DNA from 2 places in the Dictyobacter sp. Z7_2 genome. Region 2 is predicted to be linked to the other one. Evidence: riboswitches for the same ligand, from Rfam matches in the RefSeq annotation. Region 2 holds a riboswitch; the other holds the start of a gene.
The links. Region 2 has a riboswitch for S-adenosylmethionine ahead of metX (homoserine O-acetyltransferase MetX). Riboswitches for the same ligand answer to the same signal wherever they lie in the genome.
Positions count from the first base shown of each region.

Region 1: another riboswitch for S-adenosylmethionine. It lies ahead of metK (methionine adenosyltransferase); the one in region 2 lies ahead of metX (homoserine O-acetyltransferase MetX).

Region 1 is NZ_BAAJPE010000002.1:3,744,634-3,750,425, reverse strand. Features, by position in the region: gene AC27N8_RS29260 (TIR domain-containing protein) at 1-725, shown strand, start outside; gene metK (methionine adenosyltransferase) at 845-2,092, opposite strand; SAM riboswitch class I at 2,254-2,362, opposite strand; gene AC27N8_RS29250 (adenosylhomocysteinase) at 2,645-3,913, opposite strand; gene AC27N8_RS29245 (PfkB family carbohydrate kinase) at 3,956-4,900, opposite strand; gene AC27N8_RS29240 (HD domain-containing protein) at 4,973-5,626, opposite strand; gene mtnA (S-methyl-5-thioribose-1-phosphate isomerase) at 5,633-5,792, opposite strand, start outside.
Region 2 is NZ_BAAJPE010000002.1:1,279,916-1,285,707, forward strand. Features, by position in the region: gene AC27N8_RS18790 (aspartate kinase) at 1-320, opposite strand, end outside; gene AC27N8_RS18795 (homocysteine synthase) at 438-1,766, opposite strand; gene metX (homoserine O-acetyltransferase MetX) at 1,815-2,966, opposite strand; T-box leader at 3,012-3,305, opposite strand; SAM riboswitch class I at 3,389-3,506, opposite strand; gene AC27N8_RS18805 (WD40 repeat domain-containing protein) at 3,778-5,328, shown strand; gene AC27N8_RS18810 (thiolase family protein) at 5,411-5,792, opposite strand, start outside.

The DNA.
Region 1 (5,792 bases), 2.5 Mb from region 2:
AGAGAATCAAAACACCTACGCAGATTGCGATCATAGTCGCACTCATACTTATACTAATAGTACCTGGTAGTTTGGCAATAAATGATTTCATCACATCGAGAGCAACAGCCAATCATACAAACACATCATCACAACAAACCCCAACCGCATCGATAAGCTCAGCGGGGCCAAAAATTCCATCAACCTGGCATCTGGTTGCCGGTGTTTCTCCACCGACGGACCATTCAGACTGGGCAGGGGACTCAAATTGTACTTATCCTCCGAATGGTTATCAAGAGACAGGTGAGGGGTCTGATGATTGTATCTATGGAAATGGGCATTATTTTACTGATTTAGCTTTTGTTCTCGATGTAACTATTCTTCAAGGTCATCAAGCAGGACTCGTCTGTCGGGTACTCAACGACAACTATTATGCCTTTGATATTTCTATCGATGGCACATACATCATCACAAGGCACAATAAAAGTGGAGGTGGAAGCGATCAAAGACTGACAACAGGCTCTCCTTTTTCTTCGGCTATCCGTCGAGGAGTAAAGGCAAAGAATACGTTGGCTGTGATGATCGTCAACGACTCCTTCCAATTTTGGATCAATGGCATTCAACTTCCAACAATCAGTGATGATACATATCCAGGAGGCACTATCGGAACTGGTGTAAACGCCGATCCAGATCTAAAGGGAGTAACAGTCGCACTCTTTCAGAACTTAAAACTTTGGGAACCATAGATCGCAGGGCGCCACTCTTACACAGAATGGTGCTATATACTAATAAGTAGGAGCAAAAAGTAAAGCCCCTGTGGTTATCCCAATGGATAGTCACAGGGGCTTTTACAAGAGCAAATTTCTTATGAGACAGCTTCGCCGCTCTGCACATTGGCACCAACGCCCTTACGGAGCATCGGTACTTTGTCGAGGGCTTCCCAGGGCAGATCGACATCCGTGCGTCCGAAGTGACCAAAGGCAGCTGTGGGCTGATAGATCGGTCGGCGCAGGTCGAGAGCCTGGATGATCCCGGCGGGCCGGAGGTCAAAGTGCTCGTTGATCAGACGAATGATCTCTTCGTCGGCGACTTTGCCAGTGCCAAAGGTCTCGACAAAGAGGGAGAGCGGACGCGCTACGCCGATGGCATAAGCGATCTGCAACTCAACGCGATCCGCCAGTCCGGCAGCCACGATGTTCTTCGCGATATGGCGGGCTGCGTAAGCCGCTGAACGGTCAACTTTGGTCGGATCTTTGCCGCTGAAGGCACCGCCACCATGGCGAGCCATGCCGCCATAGGTATCGACGATAATCTTACGACCGGTCAGGCCAGCGTCTCCCATGGGGCCACCCAGCACAAAGCGACCAGTAGGATTAACAAAGATCTTGGTCTCGCTATCCAACAATTCAGCGGGAATGACTGGTTTGATAATATGCTCAATCACATCCTGACGAATCTGCTCGCGATCGACATAGTCGGCGTGCTGAGTCGAAACGACAATCGTATCAACACGAACCGGGACGCCATTCTCATACTGTACAGTCACCTGAGCCTTACCATCTGGGCGCAGATACGTCATTGGCCCCTTCCCACTCCATGAGGAGCGGCGAACCGTTGAGAGTTGCCGGGTCAACTTATGAGCCAGACTGATAGGCATCGGCATCAATTCGGGAGTCTCGTTACAGGCAAAACCGATCATCATACCCTGGTCGCCAGCGCCGATCAGCTCCAGTTCATCGTCGCTAAGCTGCTGGGATCGCCCACCGCGGGACTCCAGCGAGGTGCTGACTCCGAGATCGATGTCGGGCGACTGTTTACCAATAGAGGTCGTGACGCCGCAGGTGCGATAGTCAAAGCCATAATCCGCATTGACATAACCAACTTGCTCGATCGTTTTACGGACCACCGCCGCCATATCGATCCAGGCCTCAGTTGTGATCTCACCTGCCACCAGCACCAGGCCCGTGGTCGTAGCGGTCTCACAAGCGACGCGAGCAACCGGATCTTGTGACAAAATAGCATCCAGAATGGCATCAGAGATCTGATCGCATAACTTATCGGGATGACCTTCTGTCACGGATTCACTGGTAAAGAACGTTTTTGGGCTGCGCATGAAACTTGTCATGGGCCTTTCCTTTCACAAATACTTTTTATAGGATTTATAGTGATCTGCGCGGTTCATTTTTATCTATGCTGAAGGCGTAAAGAGTTAGATATGGGATTTTCAGGCACAAAAAAACCCCTCTTTGCAGGGGTTGTACATCTTGCACAGTCCCCTCATCTTGCGGCATAGCATGCACCGCCGGAATTGGCACCCGTCCTGTCTGGACAGCGGGTTGCCGGGCTTCATCGGGCCGTTTCCCTCCACCTCTCTTGATGAGAGTGATTACACTCATGTATTCAGTTGTCCATGTGCCAGATAGTGTAGAACTACCTGTAATCTCTCTAGATTGTACGCTATAGTTAAGACAAATGTCAATAAGAGATTGATGTGAAAGAGATAATGCGTGCACAACGCATGGTCCAATTGAACATTTGGTGGACAGGTATAACATATATCCGAGAAAGAGCACCATGGAGCCTGGAGCAGGTGTAGCTGGAAGCGATCAGCATTGGCAATCTATACACAACTCTGGTCGCTTCCAGCACAGATCAAGATAGTGGCTTAGGTTCCCGATTCCCAGGAATTGAGATACTTCTCCTGTTCAGGGGTCAGGGTATCAATTTTGACACCCATGGCATGCAACTTCAGGCGAGCGATCTCTTTGTCCATCTCAGCTGGGAGCGTGTACACATGAGGCTCTAACTCTTTGGCATGCTCAAGCATGTACTCAGAGCCCAGAGCCTGGTTCGCAAAGCTCATGTCCATCACGCTGGCAGGATGTCCCTCAGCGGCTGAGAGGTTCACCAGACGACCCTCGGCCAGCAGGTGGACCTTACGTCCATCGGCATACGTGTACTCGTCGACAAAGTCGCGGACACGGCGCTTGTTGACTGCCAGCTTCTCCAATGCAGGGATGTTGATCTCATCATTGAAGTGGCCTGAATTGGCGATCAAAGCGCCATCTTTCATCTTTTCCATCAAAGCCTGATCGATCACGTGCAGGTCGCCCGTCACTGAGATAAAGATATCTCCGACAGCTGCTGCTTCGATACCAGGCATGACGCGATAGCCATCCATGAGAGCTTCCAGAGCACGTGTAGGATCGACCTCACAGACGATTACGTTCGCGCCATGACCATTGGCACGTGAGGCAACGCCACGACCACACCAGCCATAGCCGAAGACGACCACTGTGCGACCAGCAATCAAGATGTTGGTGGAGCGAATGATGGCGTCCAGAGTGCTCTGGCCTGTACCATAGCGGTTGTCAAACATGTGCTTGGTATCGGAATCATTGACAGCCAGAACAGGGAATTGCAAGACCTTCTGCTTCTCCATACTGTGCAGACGAATGACGCCGGTTGTGGTCTCTTCCATGCCACCAATGATGCCAGGGATGAGGTCTTTACGGGTCGTATGGATGGTTGAAACGAGATCACAGCCATCATCCATAGTCATCTGAGGATTGTGATCCAGCACTGCATTGATGTGATTGTAGTAGGTCTGCTCATCCTCGCCTTTGATAGCGTAGGTAGGAATCCCATACTCGCTCACCAGAGCAGCAGCCACATCATCCTGAGTTGACAGAGGATTGGAGGCGCACAGCACCAGATCAGCTCCGCCGGCTTTCAAGGTGATAGCCAGATTAGCCGTCTCAGTCGTAATATGCAAGCAGCCAGACATACGAATACCTTTGAGAGGCAGTTCCTTCTCAAAGCGCTCGCGAATCAGGCGTAGCACAGGCATTTCTTTAGCAGCCCACTCGATACGGTCTTTACCGCGAGGAGCCAGGGAGAGGTCTTTGACGTCTCCGCTCGTTGTTGTTGTCATTGAATTTATTACATTCCTTCCATCTAATGGATATAAAACAGACTATGCTCGCGCAGAAGTCCAGTTGGGATCAAAATGGGAATAGCCAACCAGCTCATTATAGCGCGTAGAGATATCCTGTATCGTCAGTGAGGACAGACCAGTGATACCAAAGTCGGTACAGGCGAAAGAACCCAGGATATTGCCATGCACGACCGCACGCTTCAGATCATCAACCGAGTAGCGCCCGGATGCATCAGGCTGTACAGTCGACAGGTATCCCAGGAACCCACCACCGAAGGAGTCGCCAGCTCCAGTGGGATCGGCTACTTCTTCCAATGGATACGATGGAGCACTAAAATAGGTCCCATCTGAACCAAAGAGCAAAGCACCATAACTGCCAAGTTTCACTACCACATATTTTATGCCCAGTGTAAAGAAGTGCCGCACAGCTACCAGGATACTCGCCTGATTGGTATACTGACGGACCTCCTCTTCGCTCATCAAAAGCACATCCACCTGCTTCATCACCTCAGTCAGAGGAGCGCGAGCTGTCTCAATCCACAGTTCCATCGTATCCAGCACGGAAAGTCTGGCGCGTGGCATCTGCTTGAGCACCTCTAACTGTAACTCTGGTTGAATATTGGCCAGAAAGACCAGTGGACTATCGGCGTAGGCCTCTGGCACCACCGGATGAAAATCTGCGAAAACGCCCAATTGAGTATCCAGCGTATCGCGAGAATTCATGTCCATATGATAGCGCCCATGCCAATGGAAGGTCTTTCCCTCCTGGATTTGCAAACCAGCCAGATCCACCGAGCGTTTACTCCAGAAATCAAGGTGCTCGTGTGGAAAGTCACTCCCAACGATCCCGACCAGATTGACCCGATCGTATAAAGATGCGGCAGTAACGAAATAAGATGCAGCCCCTCCTAAGACACCTTCCATCTTAGCAAAAGGAGTTTCAACAGTATCCAGGGCCACTGAGCCCACAACAAGAATAGGCAAGGTTCGCCTCCATAAAAATTGTATCATAGAATGAGAGAAGATTTCTTCTCATAAAGTTTCACCAGATAGAGACTATACAGGCGTCGCGTCGGTCAGGTGCTCGATTACGCCATCAAGAAACGCCAGCGCATGATGAAATTTTTCGCGTGACATGTTGCGAGCCGGTTCGGTGTTGAGCGATTGGTAGAGCTCAATGAAGCGCTCCTCGACATGACGCAAGATGGCAGCCAGGACCTCACCGGTGACGGCTCGATTAGGATAGCGAGCGCCAAACTCGATCAGCGAAGTCACAATCGCCAGACCGCTCAGGCGACCAAGCTTATCTGCATCATATAAGATGCGTCCCTCCGTTATTGGCTCATCCTTCTGCTCGGGATCGACCACCGTCGTATGAGTCAAAATCGCCTGCTTCACCTTCTCAACCGTCTCCTCAGGAACCTTGAGACCCTGCAAGAATTCGGCCGCCATCTCGGCAGATTTAATTTGATGATCCTGAAAGCCATGTTCTACGGTGGAGATATCATGCAGATAGCCAGCGATGACTAAAGCGTCGGTATCAATCGACACGGACGCCTCCTCATCCTTCTCTTCCGCTGGCGTTTCTAGCTCTAACGCCAGCATCTTACAATTCGCGACGACAGCACATACGTAGAGAAAGCCTTCACTTCCCATCACCTCTTCCGCATGCTGAGCAACCGCTTGCATCACATCTGTTGCAATAACCATATAAAGCTACACACCTTCCAATGGAATAGAATTTTCCAGACAGAGAGCGGTCAAAGTCTCTCTATATGGAGGTCGGGCGATCCCTTTTTCGGTAATAATGGCAGTGACATAGGAATTAGGCGTCACATCAAAAGCTGGATTCGCGACGTGAATGCCATCAGGAGCA
Region 2 (5,792 bases):
TGCTCCAGCGCGTCTTCGATCATCTGACGTAATAGGACACGCTCCTCACCATCATGGATAACCTTCTCAATCGCATCCAGATGTTTCTGGCGCAATGAAGCTAACTCCTGCTCACAAGCATCGGTATCCCCAGAGCAAGCAGCGCGAGCGATGCGCAGTAGTTGATCAGTGACACCGGACATCGCTGAAACTACGACAACAGGAAAAGGTAAGGTTGTATCGTTGAGAGTATCAGCAATAATCGACGCTACACGACGTATACGCTCTCCGCTTCCAACCGACGTTCCACCAAATTTCAGGACACAAACAGATCGTTCCATAATAAACTTCCAACATTCCTAACACGACCCAGGGGCATGTGTTCCATCTCATTTCAGAGACGCTGGCCAGCCAGAAAGGGATACATGCCCCGCAACAACTCTTCTTATCTATGCATTTTATGCATTCGAAGCGACACCAACATCAGCAATTGCCGCCTTCAAAGCCTGATCGAGATCATCGATCAAATCCTCGACCGTCTCCAGGCCAATTGAAAGACGAATGAAATCCGGTGTCACACCGGTCTCAACCTGTTCCTCTGGAGTCAATTGAGCATGCGTTGTGCTGGCAGGATGAATAATCAAAGACTTCGCATCTCCAATATTGGCCAGATGGGAGAAAAGCTCGATGTGACGAATCAATTGCTTCCCAGCTTCTAAGCCCCCTTTGATACCAAAGCCCAGAATAGCACCAAAACCACCATGTGAAAAGTACTTGATTGCCAGATCGTGCTGCGGATGGCTCTTCAAACCAGGATAGGTTACCCAACTTACCGCTGGATGTTGCTCCAAGAACTCGGCGATACGCAGTGCGTTCTGACTATGACGCTCAAGACGCAGTGGCAACGTTTCCAAACCTTGTAGGAACAGCCAGGAGTTAAATGGTGTCGTAGCAGCTCCCAGATCACGTAGTAATTGCACGCGAGCCTTGATAATATAGGCCAGAGGACCTACCGCCTCGACATAGCGTACTCCATGGTACGATGGATCTGGCTCAACCAATCCTGGGAAACGACCACTGGCAGCCCAATCAAATTTACCGCTATCCACAATCACACCACCAATTGAGGTTCCATGTCCACCAATGAATTTTGTCGCCGAATGGACAACAATATCTGCTCCATGCTTAAACGGCTGAATCAGGTAAGGTGTGGGAATAGTATTATCCACAATCAGAGGCAGGCCATTTTCATGAGCCACATCGGCAACGGCTCGAATATCGAGCGTATCCAGGCGCGGATTGCCAACAGTTTCAGCATAGATAGCTTTGGTGCGCTCATTGATAGCAGCGCGAAAATTCTCAGGATCACGTCCGTCAACAAAACGGACCTTGATGCCCAATTTCTCAAAGGTATAATGGAAGAGATTATAAGTTCCACCGTACAGGCTCGATGAGGATACGATTTCATCACCAGCACCGGCAATGTTTAAGATTGCCAGGGTTTCCGCAGATTGGCCAGAAGCGGTGGCTAAAGCACCCACCCCACCTTCAAGAGCCGCAATGCGACGCTCAAAAGCATCCTGTGTAGGATTCATGATGCGGGTATAAATGTTGCCAAATTGCTTCAGAGCAAAGAGGTCAGCGGCATGTTCCGGACTATCAAACACATAAGAACTTGTCTGATAGATAGGAACGGCACGCGCACCGGTGGCACTATCAGCGGTCTCTTGTCCAGCATGCAAAGACAACGTCTCAAATCCATAACTACGATTACCATTCAACGCCATGAGAGTTTCTCCTTCTAGGACTAGAACAGATGAAAACGTAAAAAAGTATTAGAACGAAAATTGCTGAAAAGCTTCGGTCAATTGTGACCATTCTTTCAAGAAAGCATCATGACCATGCGGTGAGTCTAGCTCGATATAGCGTGCATCACCACCAAGCGACTGGACTTTCTCAGCCAACCAGCGCACATGTGCAGCAGGAAACAGAAAGTCTGAGCGAATCCCCACAAACAACACCTGACTGCTAATACGCTGTAAAGCACTCTCTAATGAACTATAACCGTCACTGACATCATAAAGATCCATGGCTCGACTGATGTAGAGATAGCTATTGGCATCAAAGCGTTGAGACAATTGGTTCCCCTGGTAGTACAGGTAGTTTTCAACATCAAAACGCTCACCAAGTATCGGCGAGAACGTCGGAGCAACAGCAGGCTCACGCACCACTCGCTGACGTCCGAAACGCATCTCCATGGACTCCTCGCTCTGATACGTAATCATGGCCAGCATGCGTGCAATCGATAGGCCAGTACTGGGTCCCTGGCCGGGCAGATAATCGCCACACAGCCAGGCAGTATCAGCCATAATCGACTGGCGAGCCACTTCATCAAAAGCAATCGCCTGTGCAGAAACAGCGGCAGAAGCAGCGACCACAACCACTTTCTCAACGAGATCAGGATAGGTAACAGACCATTCCAGAGCCTGCTGCCCTCCGATAGAGCCGCCCGCAACCATCGCCAGATGCCGGACCCCGAGATGCTCGATCAGCCTGCGCTGAGCATTCACCATATCCCGAATGGTGATCACCGGGAAGCGCATGCCATAGGGCCGTCCCGTTGCTGGATTGGTCGAGGAAGGTCCTGTACTACCCGCACACCCACCAATGACATTTGAACAGATCACAAAGTAGCGTGAAGTATCAAAATATTTCCCCGGTCCAATCAACGGATTCCACCAGGCTGCCTTTGAATTTTCAGGATCTTCCACGTCATGAGCATGAGAGTTTCCTGTCAGGGCATGCGTGATCAAGATCGCATTGTCGCCAGTGGCATTCAGCTTACCCCATGTCTCATACGCCACAGTCACGGGACCGAGATATCCACCGCGCTGCAATAAAAGCTGATCAAAAGAGAAAGTTAAAACGCTATTTTCTGGTTGTACCTGCACTTTTACTCGATTACCGTACTCCAACTGCGCCACCATCGTTAGACTCCTTCCTGGAAAAAGGGAACAAAAAAACCCTCACCCTACAGGGGCGAGGGGTAAACGTCTTCGCGGTACCACCCTGGTTTGTCGATGCCTCACAGCACCAACCTTTACGAGTGTTATCATCTTCACTTGATCCATCCATGGATGCTCCAAACGTTGATAACACTACAGCTGTAACGAAGCTCACGGCACGGTCTACTCACTCATATTGCTATCAGCGTTCAACCTGCAACTCAGAGGCCATATTCAATGCCGGTACGGTGCTGACATCTCATCGCTGTCAACTCTCTGTAACCGCCCATCACATTTACTCTTCCTCTTCAACGCATTTGTTTGATCTAGCTTGTAAGGTACACGAGATTCCAGGAAACAGGTAACAAAAAAGCCCCTCGCGGGGGGCTGCTACATCGCTGTTCCCCTCATCTTGCAGAACACAATCATATGTTCTACCGGAATTGGCACCCTGCTTGCAACATTGCAAAGCGGGTTGCCGGGCTTCACAGGGCCGTATCCCTCCACCTCTCTTGATGAGAGCAGTTATTACTGCAATATGTTCTTATGCTGTTGTGAAATTTTCATCTTTACGTTAGTGAGTAGTATACCCAAGGAGATGAAAGACTGTCAAGGGCACAATCCTTATAATCGAGTGTACAAAGTACACATATCGATATTCCCAATCGAAAATGACCCTTATTTTATGCAGATAGCAAGCTCAGGATATGCATCTGTACAAATTATTCTTTTTATACTACATTATACGTCATAGAGTATGCAGGCAAATGTATAGATAGTAAAGAGGAAGCGCATGGAAAGCGATCATAAACGAGACATTAAACAACAACTAGTTTTATTTAAAGGGGAACGCACAGATGAAGATGAATATTCAATGATTGAGATCACTTCAATACGTCCCGCCCCCAATCCATATCAGCAAGCGCAACGACGCAGGTATTTACGCCTGATACTAACAATCATCGCGGTCGGTGTTATCCTGGCGGCCAGTACAATGGGGCTTATCAGCTACCTGCAAAGCATATCCACACCGACTACTGCGGGAAAGCCCCTTTGGACATTCACAGCTACAGGTCAGTTTACCGACACACTTAACTGGAAACCTGATAGCACGCAAATCTCATTCACAGGAAACACTATTGAAGATATCCGCCGCTATAACCTTAATACACACAAAATTACACATTATACCGCGATCAACGATACACTCAATCAACAAACAGATGAGATGCAAATACTAGAGTTATCACCTGATAACAACTATCTGCTTAGCACAGGTTACAACATGCATACTTATTTAAAGGCCAATCTTTTTATCTGGGATATCCTGACAGGAAAATTACTCTTTCGCTATACCTATCATGGGCAACAAGCGCATCAGGAACAAAAAGCAATAGAGAGAGCATTTTTTATGCCATCGAAAAGTTGGTGGTCCACAGACAATACACAGATGGCAACGCTCGATAATGATGGCAGCCTGGTTATCTGGCAAGCCGATAGTAATCAACCACCTTTCAGATTAAATGATACGTATATACCCTTCACTTATGCTACCTGGTCTGTGAATGGAAAAGAACTTGCTGTAAGTACAGCGAGCGGTCATGCAGAGATATGGGATCTTACTAAAAAGGCACGTATCAGCGTTGGGCTTGTCAGTCCAACCATATCCAACCTGACATTTTCTCCCAACACACAACATATAGCAGCGTTGGACAACGATTCTCTCTATGTGCTGGGCAACGATAACGGCACAATCACAGTAGATAACGCCCTTGCATTGCCAATTATCGACGGCGCACCTGTAAGATGGTCAGCCGATAGCCATTATATGGTTGTGACAGGACAGAATAGTGATGCTTTACCACCCCATAGCACCTATAGTACTGCAATCTGGGATGTATCTGCCTCCAGACAAATCATGACTACACCGGTATTCCAATCTCTTAATACACCAGAGGTTAGCTTCTCACCAGACGGACACTATATGGCCACACAGGAAGAAAATGGAGGTACTATCGATGTGTGGGAGATCAGTACTGGCCGTAAAGTAGCAAAGCATGAGAGCGACAGGAGCGCATCAAAACATCTTATTATCTGGTCACCAGATGGAAAATATCTGGCCAGTACATTTAAAAATAATGAGGTGCATATTTGGAATGCGCTGACAGGCACAGATGTAATGATCTTCAATCAGTCATCGGGCATAACAAATAGCTCATCGACCAGTATACAAGCAATCAAATGGTCACCAGATAACTCCCATATAGCTATCTCAAATACATACAACGATAAGGCCTCACAGCTACATTACACAATAGCAATCTGGAACACACCTCTACATTAGCAAAAAACGACGGAACGCTGTTGTTCCGTCGCGGCACATCCTCTTCATTGTGAACAAGCAGAAATGACTATAAGCAAATCAACTATCCATTCAGGCGCTCAATAATCATAGCATTCGCCATCCCTCCACCTTCACACATTGTTTGTAAGCCATAGCGGCCTCCCGAACGCTCAAGTTCATGCAGCAAAACGGTTGCCAGCCGTGTGCCTGAGGCTCCTAGCGGATGACCCAGAGCGATCGCTCCACCATTGACGTTAACTTTCTGTAGATCAGCCTGCGTATCATGCTGCCAGGCTAACACCACACTGGCAAAAGCCTCATTGATCTCAATTAGATCGATATCGTCCAGGTTTAATCCAGCCCGTGCTAACACTTTATTCGTCGCAGGAATAGGTGCCGTCAACATCATAACAGGATCAGCGCCCGCCAGAGCAAATGAGACAAACCGTGCACGAGGTCTCAGT